DNA from 4 places in the Blautia aquisgranensis genome. Region 4 is predicted to be linked to each of the others. Evidence: predicted binding sites of a transcription regulator. Region 4 holds the regulator's gene; each other region holds the start of a gene.
The links. Region 4 encodes Rex, which represses fermentation and respiration genes when NADH is low (regulators of the CRP and FNR family bind a similar motif). Its sites were predicted from a motif close to ATTGTTAANTANTTAACAAT; they were not measured.
Positions count from the first base shown of each region.

Region 1: a site for Rex is predicted at 1,795-1,814, ahead of fucO (lactaldehyde reductase). Genes of this name have one in related genera too.
Region 2: a site for Rex is predicted at 3,067-3,086, ahead of WMO28_RS15130 (iron-sulfur cluster assembly scaffold protein). Genes of this name have one in related genera too.
Region 3: a site for Rex is predicted at 1,270-1,289, ahead of WMO28_RS09545 (phosphoketolase family protein). Genes of this name have one in related genera too.

Region 1 is NZ_JBBMEJ010000015.1:25,899-30,628, reverse strand. It holds gene WMO28_RS12320 (cob(I)yrinic acid a,c-diamide adenosyltransferase) at 1-357, shown strand, start outside; gene fucO (lactaldehyde reductase) at 611-1,756, opposite strand; gene WMO28_RS12310 (TetR/AcrR family transcriptional regulator C-terminal domain-containing protein) at 1,903-2,490, opposite strand; gene recQ (DNA helicase RecQ) at 2,727-4,556, shown strand.
Region 2 is NZ_JBBMEJ010000024.1:36,354-41,083, forward strand. It holds gene WMO28_RS15110 (DNA topoisomerase) at 1-964, shown strand, start outside; gene WMO28_RS15115 (LbetaH domain-containing protein) at 961-1,632, shown strand; gene WMO28_RS15120 (hypothetical protein) at 1,988-2,143, shown strand; gene WMO28_RS15125 (TraX family protein) at 2,308-3,042, opposite strand; gene WMO28_RS15130 (iron-sulfur cluster assembly scaffold protein) at 3,289-3,981, shown strand; partial or broken gene WMO28_RS15135 (GGGtGRT protein) at 4,022-4,730, shown strand, end outside.
Region 3 is NZ_JBBMEJ010000010.1:51,934-56,663, forward strand. It holds partial or broken gene WMO28_RS09540 (substrate-binding periplasmic protein) at 1-621, opposite strand, end outside; cyclic di-GMP riboswitch class I at 701-776, opposite strand; gene WMO28_RS09545 (phosphoketolase family protein) at 1,352-3,727, shown strand; gene WMO28_RS09550 (LysR substrate-binding domain-containing protein) at 3,857-4,730, opposite strand, start outside.
Region 4 is NZ_JBBMEJ010000022.1:15,709-20,438, reverse strand. It holds gene alr (alanine racemase) at 1-658, opposite strand, end outside; gene WMO28_RS14570 (NAD(P)H-hydrate dehydratase) at 655-2,172, opposite strand; gene WMO28_RS14565 (redox-sensing transcriptional repressor Rex) at 2,241-2,885, opposite strand; gene abc-f (ribosomal protection-like ABC-F family protein) at 3,101-4,730, shown strand, end outside.

The sequences.
Region 1 (4,730 bases), on a different contig from region 4:
GAAGCACTGCGTAGGAATAAGCCTTCTGTGATCGCGGTATGCGGACCTGACGGAAATCCTGTTGCAGTCCATGTGATGGATGGTTCTTATCTGGTAAGCTTTGATGTGGCTATGAAGAAGGCTTACACATCGGTTGCAGTGAAGATGTCCACTATGGAGCTTTCCAGGCTCACACAGCCGGGTCAGACATTTTACGGGCTTGGTAAGATGAGTGATAACATTGTGATCTTCGGAGGTGGCGTTCCTCTGAAAGTCGGTGATACGATCATTGGTGGTCTTGGTATCAGCGGTGGTACAGGAGAAGAAGATAACAGCCTTGCGGAGTATGGACTGCAGATTCTGAAGGATGTACTGTAAGATCAGATAAGCGGATAATAAAACAGACAAGAAAACATGAATATAAAAAGAACAGGTTATGAAGGCGTGTGATATTCATAACCTGTTCTTTTTTTAGAGAATCAGGCAAGTCCTATGAGAGACTGCGAAGAGCAATGAGCAGTGTTTCAGGGACTTGCCTGTATCAGGAGGACATAAATGTTTCCTGATAAAATGCGAAGCAGTTATTTACTTAAGGATAAATAGCGAAAATTCGCTTCTGCTCGTACTTTGATCACATGATCTTTCTGAACAGAGCTTTCAGATCCTCTACGCTTGCATCCTTCGGGTTTCCAGGTGCACAGGCATCTGCATGAGCGGATTCTGCAAGGAATGTAAGATCCTCTTCTTTGATAGCTTCCAGTTTGGTAGGAATTCCCACATCAACAGAAAGTTTTCTGACAGCATCAATAGCTGCTTTTCTGTATTCTTCCTGTGCCATGGAATCTACATTTTCAACACCCATTGCACGTGCAATCTCACGGTATTTCTCACCGGTGCATTCCTGATTGTACTCCATAACGATCGGAAGCATCATAGCACATGCAACACCATGTGGAGTATCGTAAACAGCGCCCAGAGTGTGAGCCATGGAATGTGCAATACCAAGACCTACATTAGAGAAGCCCATACCTGCGATATACTGTCCAAGAGCCATTCCCTCACGTCCTTCTTTGGTGTTTTCAACAGCACCACGAAGAGATTTGGAGATCAGCTCGATTGCTTTCAGATGGAACATATCTGTCATTTCCCATGCTGCTTTTGTTGTATATCCTTCAATAGCATGTGTCAGGGCATCCATACCTGTGGAAGCGGTCAGACCTTTTGGCATGGAGGACATCATCTCCGGGTCAACAACTGCGATGATCGGCATATCATGTGGGTCAACACATACAAATTTACGTTTTTTCTCAACGTCTGTGATAACGTAGTTGATCGTAACCTCAGCGGCTGTACCTGCTGTTGTAGGAACTGCAATGATCGGAACACAAGGATTCTTTGTAGGAGCAGTACCCTCAAGACTTCTTACATCCTCAAATTCCGGGTTTGCGATGATGATTCCGATCGCTTTGGAGGTATCCATGGAAGAGCCACCGCCGATTGCGATGATATAATCTGCACCGGATTTTTTGAAGGATTCTACGCCGTGCTGTACGTTCTGAATAGTAGGATTTGCTTTGATATCAGAGTAGATCTCGTATTCCAGTCCGTTTTTCTCGAGAATATCAGTTACTTTGCTTGTAACATGGAATTTGATCAGATCAGGGTCGGAGCATACAAATGCTTTTTTGAATGCATGTGCTTTTGCTTCGTTTGCGATTTCGGCGATCGCACCTGCTCCGTGATAGGAAGTTCCGTTTAAATTGATTCTGTTTGCCATGATTGTGACATTCCTTTCTGCGTTTCATACGCCATATCTTTGTTATTATATTAACAATTTTGCACGAAAAAAGAAAGTTACAGAAGTCGTTAAGTGTAACGTTTTCTGTAACTTTCTGAATTTATTAAAGTATGACCCGGGAAAAATCAGCTCAGAATCTCAAGAGAGATAAAAAGCTCCGAAAGCTTTGCAGGCATTGCATCTACCAGAACAGAGGCAAGCTCAGTAGGAGAAAAGCTTAAGGCACCGGTCACCCACCGGACTGTCATATAGATAGAACTCTGGCAGTACATCTCCAGAAGATAATGGATATTTTTGTCGGGAAGTTTGCCAGTTTTTTCACAAATCAGATGCTCATAAAACTGAAGAATCAGTTCAAAATCATGCTGGCGAAGAGAATTCTGCTCATCATAGCGGAAAGCGGCTGCGAAAAAATTACGTTCTTCTTCGATGTAAGAGAATTTCTTGACCAGAGCGTCATAAACCGTTTTTCCCTGCCCCATATGTTCAAAAGATTTCGCGAGAAGTATATCAAAATACCAGTTGATGAGATCATATTTATCCAGAAAGTTCCGGTAAAAAGTCTGTCTGGTAATGCCGCATTTTTCAGTGATCTGTTTCACGGTGATATTTTCTACGGAAGTGGTTTTCATACATTCCTTCATGGCGTGCGCCAGGCGATATTTGGTTTTGGTACTTTTAGATAGCTGATTCAGATCAAGACTTTCGGCCATTTTCAACCTCGTTAGTTAAAAGTTAAATGATATAAGATTACAGATATTTATAAATTATGGTAAGTGGAAAATGTCTGTTTGTCAATCGGAAAAAATACTAAGCCGGAAAGGAAATTGGAAATTGCTGTGAAAATATGATAAAATAAAATATTCAGAAAACACTGGGGATTTTTATAAAAAGAAAACAGGCGGATCCGAATATCCGCACACAGAAAAGGAAAGGATCATGTCGATATATGACGAAACAGGAACTTTTAAAGACCCATTTCGGGTATGATACTTTCAGAGAAGGTCAGGAGACAGTGATCGATGCACTTCTGGAGGGAAGAGATGTTCTGGCTGTAATGCCGACGGGAGCAGGAAAATCTATCTGCTATCAGGTACCGGCGCTGATGATGAAAGGGATTACACTGGTGATCTCACCGCTGATCTCTCTTATGAAGGATCAGGTGCGAAGCCTGAATCAGGCGGGTATCTCGGCAGCGTATCTGAACAGCTCGCTGACACAGGGACAGTATTTCACTGCTTTGCGCTATGCAAAAGCTGGCAGGTATCCTATTATTTATGTTGCTCCGGAACGTCTTACCACGGAGGCATTTCTGGATTTTGCGCGAAATGTGGAAATTTCCATGATCGCAGTGGATGAGGCACACTGCGTGTCGCAGTGGGGACAGGATTTCCGGCCAAGCTATCTCAAAATCGCTGAGTTTATAGAACTGCTTCCTAAAAGACCGGTGATCAGTGCATTTACGGCAACTGCAACCAAAGAGGTCAGAGAGGATATTGCAAGACTTCTGGGACTTCAGGATCCTTTTTGCACGACAACAGGATTTGACCGGGAGAATCTTTACTTTGCGGTAAAAACGCCGAAGGATAAATATAAAGAAGTTCATGACTATGTAATGGAGCATCCGGATGATAGCGGCATTATCTACTGCCTGACGAGGAAACTTGTAGAGGAGGTTTCGGAGAAGCTGATCCGTGATAGAATCTCCGCCACCAGATATCACGCCGGACTTTCGGATGAGGAGCGCCGGAATAATCAGGATGATTTTATTTATGATCGGTGTCATGTGATGGTAGCAACCAATGCTTTCGGAATGGGAATCGACAAGTCGGATGTGCGTTATGTGATCCACTACAATATGCCAAAAAACATGGAAGGCTATTACCAGGAGGCAGGCCGCGCAGGGCGTGACGGAGATCCGGCAGAGTGTATCCTGCTCTACAGCGGAAAGGATGTGGTGACGAACCAGTATCTTATTGAGCGAAGCCAGGACAATCAGGAGATGGATGCAGCCACCTGGCGTCTTGTCCGGGAACGTGATCAGGAGCGGTTAAAACAGATGACTTTTTACTGCTTTACTCATGACTGTCTCAGAGAATACATTCTGAAATATTTTGGAGAATATGGAAAAAGCTACTGCGGAAACTGTCTGAACTGTCAGACTGAATTCGAGGAGTACGATGTGGCAGAAGAAGCGGCGGCTATGGTGCGTTGCGTGGAGAACTGCGGGCAGCGGTATGGGATCAATGTGATCCTGGATACGCTGCGTGGAGCCTCTACGGCAAAGATCCGTCAGTATCATATGGAAGAAAATCCTTCATACGGTGTCTGTGCGAAGATGCCGGCACATAAGCTGAGACAGATCTTTAATTATCTGGTGCTGAGAGGATATCTGCATCTATCGGACGACGGATATACGATCGTGAAGCTTACTATTTCTTCAAAAGAGTTGCTGGAGGATAACGCTCACATCACCATGAAGCTTCCGAAAGAACAGGAGGTCCGCAAAAAAGAAAAACGCAGCCGTCTTTCAAAGGCAAGTGCAGGAGAGCTTGGCGAGCAGGATGAACCGCTTTTCCAGAAGCTTCGTGCCCTCCGCCTGGAGATCGCCAGAGAGGAAAAAATCCCTCCCTATATGGTATTTTCCGACAAAACCCTCGTACACATGTGTATCCTGAAGCCGAAAAACGAAGAAGAAATGCTGAATGTGACAGGAGTAGGTGCACATAAATACGAAAAATACGGAAAAAGGTTTATTGATGCGGTGCAGAATATGTAGGAAATGGGATTTTGCCGTCGGAATATGGAGAGCGAAATGTTCTGAAATTTCTTGCATATTAAGTTGAATTTTGTTAGAATAAGACAAACAGAAAAGATTTGGATGGCTTTGCGGCCGGAATGTTTTCTGTATTATCATATTGTCTGCTGCATGTTCCGGTGCAGCGCACAGGCA
Region 2 (4,730 bases), on a different contig from region 4:
TCGCAATTATCCCCAGGCCGGGGCTGTGGCAGCGGAAGTTCTTGGAATGGATTCCTGGAAAAATATTTCAAAGACGAGATATGTGAATGATAAGCAGATCACGGATCATTATGCGATCATTCCTACAGGTCAGGGTTTAAATGCATTGGGTAGTGTTTCACTTACCGCGCAGAGAGTATATGAGACGATCGTGCGGAGATTTTTGTGTATTTTTTATCCGCCGGCTGTTTATCAGAAGGTGAGTCTTGTGACGAAGCTTGACGGGGAGGCTTTCTTTTCATCCTTTAAGGTGCTTAAGGAAGAGGGATATCTTAAGGTTGCCACGAATTCTTTTGCCTGGAAAAAGGCTTCCGACAGTGACAAGAGTGGAAATGGTGAGGAAGAAGAGGTTTCCTGTGATACGGTGCTTCTGGATGCGTTGCAGAAGCTGAAAAAGGGTGATATACTTCCTGTGAACGGGCTTTCGATCAAGGAGGGCGAGACTTCACCGCCGAAACGATACAATTCCGGTTCCATGATCCTTGCCATGGAGAATGCAGGTCAGCTTATTGAGGATGAGGAGCTTCGCGCCCAGATCAAGGGCAGCGGGATCGGTACCAGTGCTACCAGAGCCGAGATTCTGAAAAAACTTGTAAATATCAAGTATCTTGCATTGAATAAAAAGACACAGGTGATCACGCCTACGCTTCTTGGTGAGATGATCTTTGATGTGGTGAACTGTTCGATCCGGCAGCTTCTGAATCCGGAGCTTACTGCGAGCTGGGAAAAAGGGCTCACGTATGTGGCTGAGGGCAGTATTACAGAACAGGAATATATGGACAAGCTGGAGCATTTTGTGAGGGTGCGTACCCAGCAGGTCGAGGCCAGCAATTATCAGTATAACCTGCGGCAGTTTTTTGATGCGGCCGCTGTAAATTACAGGAAGCCGGAGCGTGCTTCCGGACAGGGAGGAAAAAAATCATGATGAAGGATTTTACGATCAGCAATCTTCTGAATCTTAACGAGACGATCGCTGCAGAGCTTTTTGAGGGAAAGACTTATCCGTGGGAGGTGCTTCCGGATATCGGTGATTTTATCATTAAGCTTGGTAAGACTCTGGATCCTGCTGAGTATGAGCAAATAGGTGAGAATGTATGGATCGCAAAGTCTGCAACGGTTGCGCCGACTGCCAGCATTACAGGCCCAGCGATCATCGGTAAGGATGCGGAGGTTCGTCACTGTGCGTTTATCCGTGGAAATGCGATCGTTGGCGAGGGTGCTGTAGTTGGTAATTCTACTGAGCTTAAGAATGCAGTGCTCTTTAATAAGGTGCAGGTTCCGCATTATAATTATGTTGGTGATGCTGTGCTTGGTTATAAGTCTCATATGGGGGCCGGATCGATCTGTTCTAACGTGAAGTCAGATAAGAAGCTTGTGGTTGTGAAGGATGGTGAGGAGAAGGTCGAGACCGGGCTTAAGAAGTTCGGGGCTATGCTTGGGGATCATGTTGAGGTTGGATGTGGTTCTGTGCTGAATCCTGGTACTGTGATCGGACGGAACTGTAATATTTATCCGCTGTCTTCTGTGAGAGGCTGTGTGGCGTCGGATTCGATTTATAAGAATGTCGGTGAGGTTGTCAGAAAAAGGGATTAAAAAGATGGGATTGATCCTGTCCTTCTGTTCACGTTGATGCTAAAGAGCTGCACTTTTGGAGTGTGGCTCTTTTTTTGTGTGGGTGTGTGGCGGATGGGGACGCCCGGGAGGTGTGTGCTGTTTTCCACTGGGCTTCGTCGAGGGCTGGCTTCTAGGCTGCCGGAAATCTGCTAAAACCGTTTTCCAAAAGCCCGAACTCGCTCCTAAAGTCGCTCAGACAGCGGACTTTTGAAAAACAACGCAGATTCCCACCAGCCAAGAATCAGCTCCTCTCCTGCAGAGTCAGTGGAATACAGCACACACCTCCCGGGCTGGTTCATCCGGTGGTGAGGATAGCGTGGTCTGACGGGAGGGGATGGGCCATCGGCGTTGCGCTGGATGGCTTATGGGAAAGGCTGAGATTGCGTTTGAGGGTGTGACGAATTGGTTTGACGGTGCATTTGGAAGATGTGCCGGTTTGTTTGACAGTGGAACTGTATATAAAATAATCGGCACAACCTTGCATTTCTGAGAGAAGTAGAATACAGATTAAAATCAAAACGTTACATTATAAAAAATAAGAGATTTTTCGCGTGCCCGGAAAGAGGGGAGTCTGAGGGGAGAAAAACGGGCTTCGCAACTTTGAGTGTTTTCTCCCCTCAGATATTCCCACCTTAAAAAAGGTAGAAAAAAATCTCATAAAAACAAAACTTTCCTAATTACCACTAATACCAAAATATGCACCGGATAAAACCAATAAAAAACGTATTTTAAGACTTTGTTCCGAACAAACCCCCTCTCTCCATTGTAGAGGTTAATGGACAGAAAGGCAAAGCATGCCCTCCACTCGTAGTACAGCCAGCAGCTTCCGAGGATGGCCTGGCCGGTTGGATCTTTTCTTGTGTAGTACATGATCAGGAGAAAGATATATCCACGCCAGGAATAATCTGCTTTCAGAAGGATGGAAACGATCAGCAGACCGATTATGCACAACAGCTGACGGAGCTGGTCATCCTGAAAATATTCAATGGCGCAGAAGGCAAGATATCCCAGGAAAAGTGTAAAAAACACATTCTGTTTTTCATAACGCAGAGTATTTGTGAACATAAGGTTCCATGGGATCTCGGAGATCAGTGCAAAAAGGAAGAGGTTTAGTCCGTAACGGAAGCGGTCGTGTGTGTGCCGGAAGCCTTCCAGAAGGAGAAAACAGAAGATCGGGAAGGCGACTCTTCCAATATCGCGGAAGATGAGATACAGACTGTATTCCCGGCCGAATAGCGTGAAGAATATTTTCTGAGCCGGTGGGTACATACTGAGGAGAACGGCTCCGGTGTGGTCAATGAGCATGGTTATGATCGCGATCATTTTCAGGGTGCTGCCACTGAGTATGCGGTATTTTTCTGGAAAAATAAAATCTGCAGATGTGTTCATAAAAAATAAACCTCCGGGGTCTGACTTGATAACATATTAACATATGGATGATGAAGTTGCCAGAAATATTTGGCGGATAAGGGGGAAATACCGGAATAATAACTTCCAATATAATGCGTTTTATCACAAAAAATTATCAAATATGACTGGACGAAACAAAGGTTTTGTGAGAAAATACCCATAGGGTGTTATAGAACTTTTTTTCTCAATAACATCGGTCAATCTATACTTGAAAGGAGTTTTAAAATGATTTATTCACGCGAAGTAGAAGAAATGTGTCCAGTGGCACAGGGCGTACATCATGGTGCCGCTCCGATCCCGGAAGAAGCAAAATGGGTTCAGGCAAAAGAAGTAAAGGATATCTCCGGATTTACACACGGTGTTGGCTGGTGTGCTCCTCAGCAGGGTGCATGTAAGCTTTCCCTTAACGTTAAAGAGGGAATCATCCAGGAGGCACTTGTTGAGACTATCGGATGTTCAGGAATGACTCATTCTGCAGCTATGGCTTCTGAGATTCTTCCAGGACTTACTGTTATGGAGGCACTGAACACAGACCTTGTATGTGATGCAATCAATACAGCTATGAGAGAGCTTTTCCTTCAGATCGTTTACGGACGTTCCCAGTCTGCATTCTCCGAGGACGGACTTGCAGTAGGAGCTGGTCTTGAGGACCTTGGAAAAGGACTTCGTTCTCAGGTTGGTACAATGTATGGAACTCTGAAAAAAGGACCTCGTTACCTTGAGATGGCTGAGGGTTATGTTACAGGTATCGCTCTTGACGAGAACGATGAGATCATCGGATACCAGTTCGTAAGCCTTGGAAAAATGACTGACTTCATTAAGAAAGGTGATGACCCGAACACAGCATGGGAGAAAGCAAAAGGTCAGTACGGCCGTGTTGCAGATGCTGTTAAGATCATCGACCCAAGAAAAGAGTAATTACACTTCGTAAGGTAAAAATATCAGGAGGTTACAGGAAATGGCTTTATTTGAATCATATGAGAGACGAATTGACAAGATCAATTCTGTTTTAAACAGCTATGGAATCGCTTCTATCGAAGAAGCTGAGAAAATCACTAAAGACGCGGGTCTGAACGTTTACGATCAGATCAAAGGCATTCAGCCGATCTGCTTCGAGAATGCTTGCTGGGCTTACACAGTAGGTGCAGCTATCGCAATCAAAAAAGGCTGCAGAAGAGCCGCTGACGCAGCAGCAGCTATCGGAGAAGGCCTTCAGGCATTCTGTATTCCGGGATCCGTTGCAGACACACGTAAGGTAGGTCTTGGACATGGAAACCTTGGAAAGATGCTTCTTGAGGAAGAGACAGACTGCTTCTGCTTCCTTGCAGGACATGAGTCTTTCGCAGCAGCTGAGGGTGCTATCGGTATCGCTGAGAAAGCGAACAAAGTTCGTAAAAAACCTCTTCGTGTTATCCTGAACGGTCTTGGTAAAGATGCTGCTCAGATCATCTCCCGTATCAACGGCTTTACATATGTAGAGACAGAGTATGATCCATATAAGAACGAGGTTAAGGAAGTATTCCGTAAATCCTATTCAGAGGGTCTTCGTGCAAAAGTTAACTGCTACGGCGCTAACAGCGTTCCGGAAGGTGTTGCTATCATGTGGAAAGAGGGCGTTGACGTTTCCATCACAGGAAACTCCACAAACCCGACTCGTTTCCAGCATC
Region 3 (4,730 bases), on a different contig from region 4:
AACTTGTATCATAATCCTTCATATACTGGACAACAGATTCCTCATGTGCGGCGACTGCATCCACATATCCTTTTCCCAGAAATGTATAGATCAGCTCCCTGTGTCCCAGGCTGATCAGATTTCCCAGTTTTGGGATTCTTTCATCTGTCCGCTTCAGAAAGATACCTTCTGGTTTGGTTGTGGACTGGACAGCCAGGTTCTTTCCCGCCAGGTCACTCAGTTTATAGATATCACTGTTCTCATTTACAGCAACCACCTGACGGCTTGCTATGTATGGTCCTGCCAGCGGTAATCGTCAAGGCGTCCTTCCATGGAAAAGCAGCCCATGATACAGTCAATCTCTCCGCTCTCCACCAGTTCTTTTTTCTCCTCCCAGTCAATCTGGACAACATCCACCTGATATCCCATTCTTTTGAATGCTTCTGTAGCCAGTTCTACATCTATTCCCGTTGGTACACCATCCTCATTCAGATAATTGTATGGTGGATAGTTATCACTGCCGAGGGTAATAACAGGCTTTTCTGTTTCTTTTTTACCGCTCCCTGTGTTTTTACACCCTGTCAGGGTGACTGCTAAAATTCCCACAAGCAGAATGCCTGCAATCACTCTTTTTCCTTTCATTTTCCTTCTATCTCCTGTTGATAATTTAAGTTGTTTTTAACTCAAAAAAAACACTGCCAAGCAGACAGTGCACCTCGTTTTATGCAACTGGCTGCCATTTTACAGGCCCTGTAGCTTTGCGTCCCAGACTTTCATCTGGTTTGCCGATTTCCGTATTATAACTTTTAACGTGTGCAAAAAGCTGATTTTATTATACCCTAATACTCTATTGTACACAAGAAAAACCTCACCGTCTTAACGCTTTCAGGTAATCCTTCATTTATTATCTTGTTTGTTCTGACCATCTTCACCTCCATCCCTTATAATTCAGCAAAAGTATCTTTATCTTTCTTTCATGTTCAAACTATCACATTTTTAAATCATATAAAATTTCTGTTCTCCCAAAATACCGGACATTAACATAAGTCATCTCTCCCTTTTCTTTTATGATTCCATTTTACGTTATTCAAGAATATTTTTGGTATAGCACTTTTTCTGGTGTGAAACAATTAGATAAAACTTCTCATTAATAACATCTTCAATTTTCGACTCAGAAACCTGCTGTTTTTATGGTAATCCATATTTTTTTAAGATTATCCATATCAAAAAGTTATAATTACAATGCAATATTGCTATTTTACGGAATATTTTCGTTATGATAGGATATTCCTGGTTAAAAAAATAACAAAAATCATCTTATCAACAACCATTCAACCATTTATGAGTAATGACAAAAGAAAGAGGTAAGAAAATGGAAGACAACAAATTATGTCTGGAAAAGCAGCCTTTGAATCAGGAAATGCTTGACAAGATCGATGCTTACTGGCGTGCTGCCAACTACCTGTCCGCCGGACAGCTTTATCTTCTTGATAATCCGCTGCTGAAAGAGCCACTGACTATGGACCAGATCAAGAAAAAAATCGTTGGACACTGGGGAACCGTACCTGGACAGAACTTTGTTTATGCACACTGCAACCGTGTCATCAAACGTTATGATCTGGATATGATTCTTCTTTCCGGTCCTGGACATGGCGGAAACTTCATGATCGCAAACACTTATCTGGAGGGCTCCTACAGCGAGGTATATCCGAACATCAGCCAGGATGAAGAAGGTATGAAGAAAATGTTCAAGCAGTTCTCCTTCCCATGCGGAGTTCCGAGTCACTGTGCACCGGAAACACCTGGTTCCATCAACGAGGGCGGTGAGCTTGGATATTCCATCGCACACGCATTTGGTGCCGTATTCGATAATCCTGACCTGATCGCAACAACTGTTGTCGGTGACGGTGAAGCTGAAACTGGCCCACTTGCAACATCCTGGCAGTCCAACAAGTTCCTGAACCCGATCACAGATGGTGCTGTACTTCCGATTCTTCACTTAAACGGATATAAGATCAGCAATCCGACAATCTTTGCACGTCTTTCCCATGAGGAGCTTGAGTGCTTCTTCAAGGGCTGTGGATGGAAGCCATACTTCATTGAAGGCGACGATCCGATGACCATGCACAAAAAGATGGCCGAGACCATGGACACTGTTATCGAAGAGATCAAAGCAATCCAGAAGAACGCACGTGAAAACAACGATCCGGAGCGTCCGGTATGGCCAATGATCATTCTCCGTACTCCGAAAGGATGGACCGGCCCAAAAGTTGTTGACGGACTTCAGATTGAAGGTTCTTTCCGTGCTCATCAGGTTCCGCTTTCCATGGAATCTCCGGAGCATCTTGACCTTCTCAAGGAGTGGCTGGAAAGCTATCGTCCTCAGGAGCTTTTCGATGAGAATGGACGCCTGATCCCTGAGCTTGCAGAGCTTGCTCCTAAGGGAAATGCACGTCTTGGTGCAAACCCACATGCAAACGGCGGTCTTCTTCTTAAAGATCTTCGTCTCCCGGATTTCCGCGAGTATGGCATTGATGTTCAGCCTGGAAAAACAAAAGCTCAGGATATGATCGAACTTGGCGGATATATCCGTGATATCTTCAAGCTGAATGAGGAGAACAAAAACTTCCGTATCTTTGGACCGGACGAAAGTATGTCCAACCGTCTGTACAAAGTATTCGAGTATCAGAAACGTGACTGGAATGCAGAGATGGTTGAATCCGATGACTGCCTTGCAAGAGACGGACGTATCATGGACAGTATGCTCAGCGAGCATATGTGTGAGGGATGGCTGGAAGGTTATCTTCTTACAGGCCGTCATGGCTTCTTTGCAAGCTACGAGGCATTCATCCGTATCGTTGACTCCATGGCAGCACAGCACGCAAAATGGCTGAAAGTCTGCAATCAGCTTTCCTGGAGACAGCCGATCGCATCCTTAAACTTCATCCTGACATCCAACGTATGGCAGCAGGATCATAACGGATTTACACATCAGGATCCTGGATTCCTGGATCACATCGCCAACAAGAAGGCAGATGTGGTACGTATGTATCTCCCACCAGACGCGAACTGCTTACTCTCCTGCTTCGACCACTGTATCAAGAGTAAGAACTATGTAAACGCGATCGTAGCTTCCAAACATCCGAGCTGCCAGTGGCTGACCATGGAGCAGGCTGTTAAGCACTGCACACAGGGTATCGGTATCTGGGAGTGGGCAAGTAATGACTGCGGCGAGGAGCCGGATGTTGTTATGGCCTGCTGTGGTGACACACCTACCCTTGAGATCATGGCTGCTGTTACTATCCTTCGTGATGAAATGCCGGAGCTTAAGATCCGTGTTGTAAACGTTGTCGACCTGTTCAAACTGGAGTCCGACCACAAGCATCCACATGGCTTAAGCGATGCAGAGTATGATGCGATCTTCACAAAAGACAAACCTGTTATCTTTGCATTCCACGGATATCCGACTCTGATCCATGAGCTTACTTACGGCCGTCACAACCACAATGTTTCCGTTCATGGATACCAGGAGGAAGGTACTATTACTACTCCGTTCGATATGCGTGTGCAGAACCAGATCGACCGTTTCAACCTTGTAAAAGATGCGATCATGCATCTGCCACAGCTTGGCAACAAGGGCTCTTTCCTGATCCAGAAGATGAACGACAAGCTTGTTGAGCATAAACAGTACATTGCTGAGTATGGTCAGGATCTGGAAGAGATCAGAAACTGGGAATGGCATAAATAAAAAATCCAGTTTATATTAATTAATCATAATCCTCGAAATAACCAGATACAGGGCAGACACACTGTGAGATCACAGATGTGCCTGCCCTGTTTTTTATTTTTTTGACCAGAGATTTATCTGATCAGGATATTATATGGAATTTGTTTCTTTTTCTGCTTCCCGGTCCATAAGGAATTTCTGAAATGCCTTGGAAGCAATACTCTGTGGATATTCGATATCGTGGATCAGAAGAATATTTCTTTCCGGAAGTGCTTCATTTACGTGAACTTCAAAAACCTTTCCGGATTCCAGATCATCCCGGGCGAATTCCCGCGGAATAAATCCAAGTCCCAGATTATAGCGCACAGCTGGAAGGATCATATCCGTTGTGGCCAGCTCTACATCCGGCGAAAACTGCAGTCCGTTGCTGTCAAAGTACGCATCCAGAAAGTTTCTTGTAATGGCTTCAGAGGTAAGACTGATCCATGGATAAGAGGAAAGCTCTCCAAGGGAAATTTTTTTATCCTTCAGATCTTCAAATCGGCTTCCTGCGATCAGAATATCACGATATTTTTTTACTACCTTCATTTTCAGTGGCTTGGACACCTGAAGGGATGCAGATACCACAGCCAGGTCTACTTTTCCTTCTTTCAGCGCATTTACCGAATCTGTTGTACTGTTATTCAGAATTTTGAAATGTACATTCGGATATAAAATGTTAAAATCACGGACAGCTTCAAACAGATAACAGTGAAGTGCCGTTTCCGTTGCGCTGATATAGATCGTGCCGTTTTCCAGGCTGATCAGGTTACTCAAGTTACTTTCTGCTTTAAAAAACTGTGCACAGCCGGCTGATATGTATTCATAAAAGATCCTGCCTTCGGGCGTCAGCTTCATTCCACTCTTGCTTCGGATAAAAAGCCGGCATCCCAAAATATTCTCAAGATTATGAATCGTTCTTGTCACAGCCGGCTGGCTGGTTTTCAGTACTGTTGCTGCTTTTGTAAGATTCTCGTATTTTGAA
Region 4 (4,730 bases):
TTAAGTTTGCCTCCGGAACACGGATGATTCCTGCACTGTTGGAGCAGTGGAGTACCGGAACATGCACGCCTCTTTGTTCCAGAAGGTCCGCAAATCTGAGATATCGGTCAAGCTGTACCAGGGCAGGGGAACGGTCGAACTCATCTGCTCTTGCAAAATGTGTAAACATTCCCTCAATCTCAAGATTCGGGATTTTGGATATCTCCTCGATGCGTACCGCATTCTCCGGAATGTCTGCATAACCGATCCGGGTCATTCCTGTGTCAAGCGCCAGATGAATATGTACATTTTTTCCGATGCGCTCTGCTGCTTTTGCATATTCCACGGCAGTATTCAGATCTGAAATGGTGATCCGGATATCATTGGCAGCCAGCTCCTCGTAATATTCCTCAAAGACAAGCCCCAGGATCAGAACCGGCTTCGTAATGCCTGCATGTCGAAGCTCCAGTGCTTCTTCAGCGGTAGCTGTCGCAAAGCCCCAGATGTAATCGTAATCATGGATCAGTCTGGCAATGGCTCTGGCACCATGTCCATAGCCATCCGCCTTGATCACTGCGATGATCTTCGTTCCTTCCTTGATGTTCCTGTGCATTTCCTCAAAGTTGTGGGCAATGGCATCTAAAGATACCAGTGCTTTGACTCTCTCGTATTTTTTCATAATTTTGACTCCTCTTCACCTATAGCTAAAGCCTGCGGCAGATATTCGATGATATCTCCTGCCAGCATACTGCGCTTTCCTTTTTTCGTGGCTGCAAGATCGCCGCAAAGTCCGTGAAGATAAACACCTAACGCGGCCTTTAAAACCATGGGAGGCTGTTCCTCCGTTTTCAGATACATACATAATACGCCTGCAAGAAGCCCGGAAAGCACATCTCCGCTTCCTGCTGTGGCCATGCCGGAATTGCCGGAAAGATTCAGATAAATATCCTCTCTGCCATCTGTAATAACCGTACATGCGTCTTTCAGTACACAGACAGTGCCGGTTTCTCCGGCATAATCAATGGCAGTTCGGGCAAGTGTTTCCTGAATTTCCCGGATCGTTTTGCCGCAGAGGCGACTCATCTCTCCGATATGCGGAGTCAGAATCACATTCTCACCTAAGAATTCCTTCCACTGAGGATGCGCGGCCAGAAGATTCAGCCCGTCTGCATCCAGCACAAGATACTTCTTTTCGCGGGCAGCTGCCGTGAGAAACCACTGTTCTCTCTCACGGCTCTCCCCGGAAGTTCCAAGTCCCGGTCCGATCACGATCACATCGCACCAGGAAAGAAGCTGTTCATTGGATTCCTCATCAAAACGGGTGCATACCATAGCCTCCGGAAGAAGGATCTGCAATGGGATCCGGTTCTCCTCCACTGTCTGAATCTTCACCATTCCCGCCCCGGCCCGGAGTGCTGCGCTTGCGCTTAAGTAAGCTGCTCCGCACATACCTGCACTTCCGGTAACAAAAAGAATTTTTCCGAAGGTACCTTTATTTCCGCCGGGATCACGCTCCGGAAACAGCTTCAGGTCTTTCTTTTCCAGACAGCGTGCGGATGCCTTCACAGCTTCCTGCTCATAGATCCCGATATCAGCTACCACGATCTTTCCTGCATACAGCCTTCCCGGATAAAAGCAAAGTCCTCTCTTCCGGTATGCGAATGTGACAGTCAGATCTGCGCTGAAAGCAATGCCCATTTCCAGGCCAGTATCTCCGTTAACTCCTGATGGGATGTCTACAGCGATCTTTTTGGCCCGCGCACTGTTCATCTCATGAATGATCTCAGCATATCGTCCCTCGATCGGACGCGCAAGCCCCACACCGAACACGGCATCTACTATAGTAGTATATTCACTCCAGTCCGGGTTATTCACCTCCGGCACATGATAACCGGTGGCGATCTTGTATTGTAAGGTCGTCTCCCGGGTCATTTTTTCTTTGTTTCCGGCCATGTAGAAATCTGCACGAATTCCTTTCAGATGAAAGATCCTGGCAACCGCAATTCCATCACCGCCATTGTTTCCGCTTCCGCAGACAACCAGGATCCGTTCATTCTTTCCAAGGTACTTCTCTGTCTCTTCTACGACCTTCAGTGCTGCCCGCTCCATCAGAACTTCTGATGCCACTCCGATCTTGTGGATTGTGGCACTGTCCAGATTCTTCATTTCCCCGCAGGTAACAAGCTTCTTCATGCTGTTTCTATACCTCCCTCTGTAACAGAGAAAGCTGCCGTCTCCGGCAGCCTCATTCTCTGATTTTACTATTCCACATGCTCCTGCCTGTATTTACTCAGATTATAAGACAGTGTCATCAGACTCTCGGAAAGATGTACGTTCTCCACGATCACATCATCCGGTGTCTCCAGATCAAGATGTGCAAAATTCCAGATAGCCTTAATACCGTTCTCTACCAGAATATCTGCCATTTCTTTGGCCTTATTCTTAGGAAGAGTAAGAATAGCGATCTCCACGTTATTCTCTTTCAGGAAAAACGGAAGCTCACTGAGCATCTGGATCTCCAGTCCGCGGACTGCAATTCCCTCAAGAACAGGGTTTACATCAAAAATTCCTACCAGCTTAAAGCCCCTTTTCTCAAAGTCCACATAATTGGCAAGTGCCTGTCCCAGATTACCTGCACCAAGAATGATCATCGGATGAATCGTATCCAGTCCCAGGATCTTACCGATCTCCGTATAAAGATAATGTACATTATAGCCATACCCCTGCTGACCAAAACCGCCAAAATTATTAAGATCCTGACGGATCTGGGAAGCTGTGGTGTGCATCTTCTTACTTAATTCATTGGAAGAAATACGCTCTACATTGTCTTCCATCAGCTCTCCTAAGTAGCGGTAGTAGCGTGGCAGACGCTTAATCACCGCTTTCGAGATTTGTTTTGTCTCCACGATAGTTTCCCTCCTTATCTTACACTAGGTTAATTATACCGAATTGATATTTTCCTGTCAATTAATCTTGTGACTTATGTACAAATTTCTTCATATTTTTTCAAATATTTGATTTTTTCTTTGAAATCCCCGCGGTTTCCGTTATAATAGGTAGAGGATTTTTCCTGTTTTTTACGAAACAGAGACAGGATCCTTTGTACAGGAGGACAGTTTTTATGATTTTATCATGTCAGAATATATGCAAAGCCTTTGGCGAAAAAGTAATCTTGAACGACGCATCCTTTCATATTGAGGATCGTGAAAAGGCAGCTCTGATCGGCTGCAACGGTGCAGGTAAGACTACACTTCTCCGCATTATCATGCAGGAGATTTCCGCGGATTCCGGTACGGTGGTGCTCGCCCGCGACAAAAATATCGGTTACCTTGCCCAGTATCAGGATATCCACGGGCACCATACCATATACGAGGAGCTTCTTACCACCAAGCAGCACATCATCGATATGGAACGCCGCATCCGCTCCCTGGAGCAGGAAATGAACAACGTTACCGGCGATGACCTGAACCGTCTGATGGAGACCTATACCCGTCTCACCCATCAGTTTGAGCTGGAGAACGGCTATGCTTACAAGAGCGAGCTTACCGGTGTACTGAAAGGTCTGGGATTCACAGAAGAAGACTATGACAAATACATCGAGACTCTTTCCGGAGGCCAGAAGACCCGCGTAGCCCTGGGTAAGATGCTTCTCTCCAAGCCGGACATCCTGCTTCTGGATGAACCTACCAACCACCTGGACATGGAGAGCATTTCCTGGCTTGAGACTTATCTTCTCAATTATCCGGGCGCGGTATTCATCGTATCCCATGACCGTTATTTCCTGGATAAGGTAGTCACCAAGGTGGTAGAGATCGAGGCCGGCCAGACCCGTGTATACAGCGGAAACTATTCAGCTTATGCGCTCAAGAAGGCACAGCTTCGTGATGCACAGTATAAGGCATACCTGAATCAGCAGCGAGATATCAAACATCAGGAGGCTGTGATCGCCAAGCTGAAATCTTTTAACCGTGAGAAATCCATCAAACGCGCTGAGAGCCGTGAGAAGATGCTGGATCGCGTGCAGCGCATTGAGAAGCCGCTGGAGATCCAGGATCGTATGCGTATCTCCCTGGAGCCCCGCGTTTTAAGCGGCAATGATGTTCTCCATGTAGAAGAGCTTTCCAAAGCATTCCCGGGACAGACACTTTTTTCGGATATTTCCTTTGATATCAAGCGCGGAGAACGTGTAGCTCTCATCGGTAACAACGGAACCGGCAAGACTACTATGCTGAAGATCATCAACGGTCTTCTGGAAGCAGATGCAGGTAAATTTTCCCTTGGCTCCAAGGTACAGATCGGCTATTACGACCAGGAACATCACGTTCTTCATATGGATAAGACAATTTTCCAGGAGATTTCCGATACCTATCCGACTCTTACAGAGACTGAGATCCGTAATATGCTTGCAGCCTTTCTGTTTACAGGGGACGATGTATTTAAAGAGATCTCCGCTCTTTCCGGTGGTGAGCGTGGCCGTGTTTCCCTGGCTAAGCTGATGCTCTCGGAAGCCAACTTCCTGATCCTGGATGAGCCTACCAACCATCTGGATATCGCCTCCAAGGAAATCCTGGAAGAAGCCCTGGTAAGCTATACCGGTACAGTACTGTATGTATCCCATGACCGTTATTTTATCAACCAGACCGCTACCAGGATCATGGAACTGACCAATCAGGCAGTTGTAAATTATATCGGCGATTACGATTATTATCTGGAGAAAAAAGAAGAGCTGACCACTGCCTATGCTCCAGGAA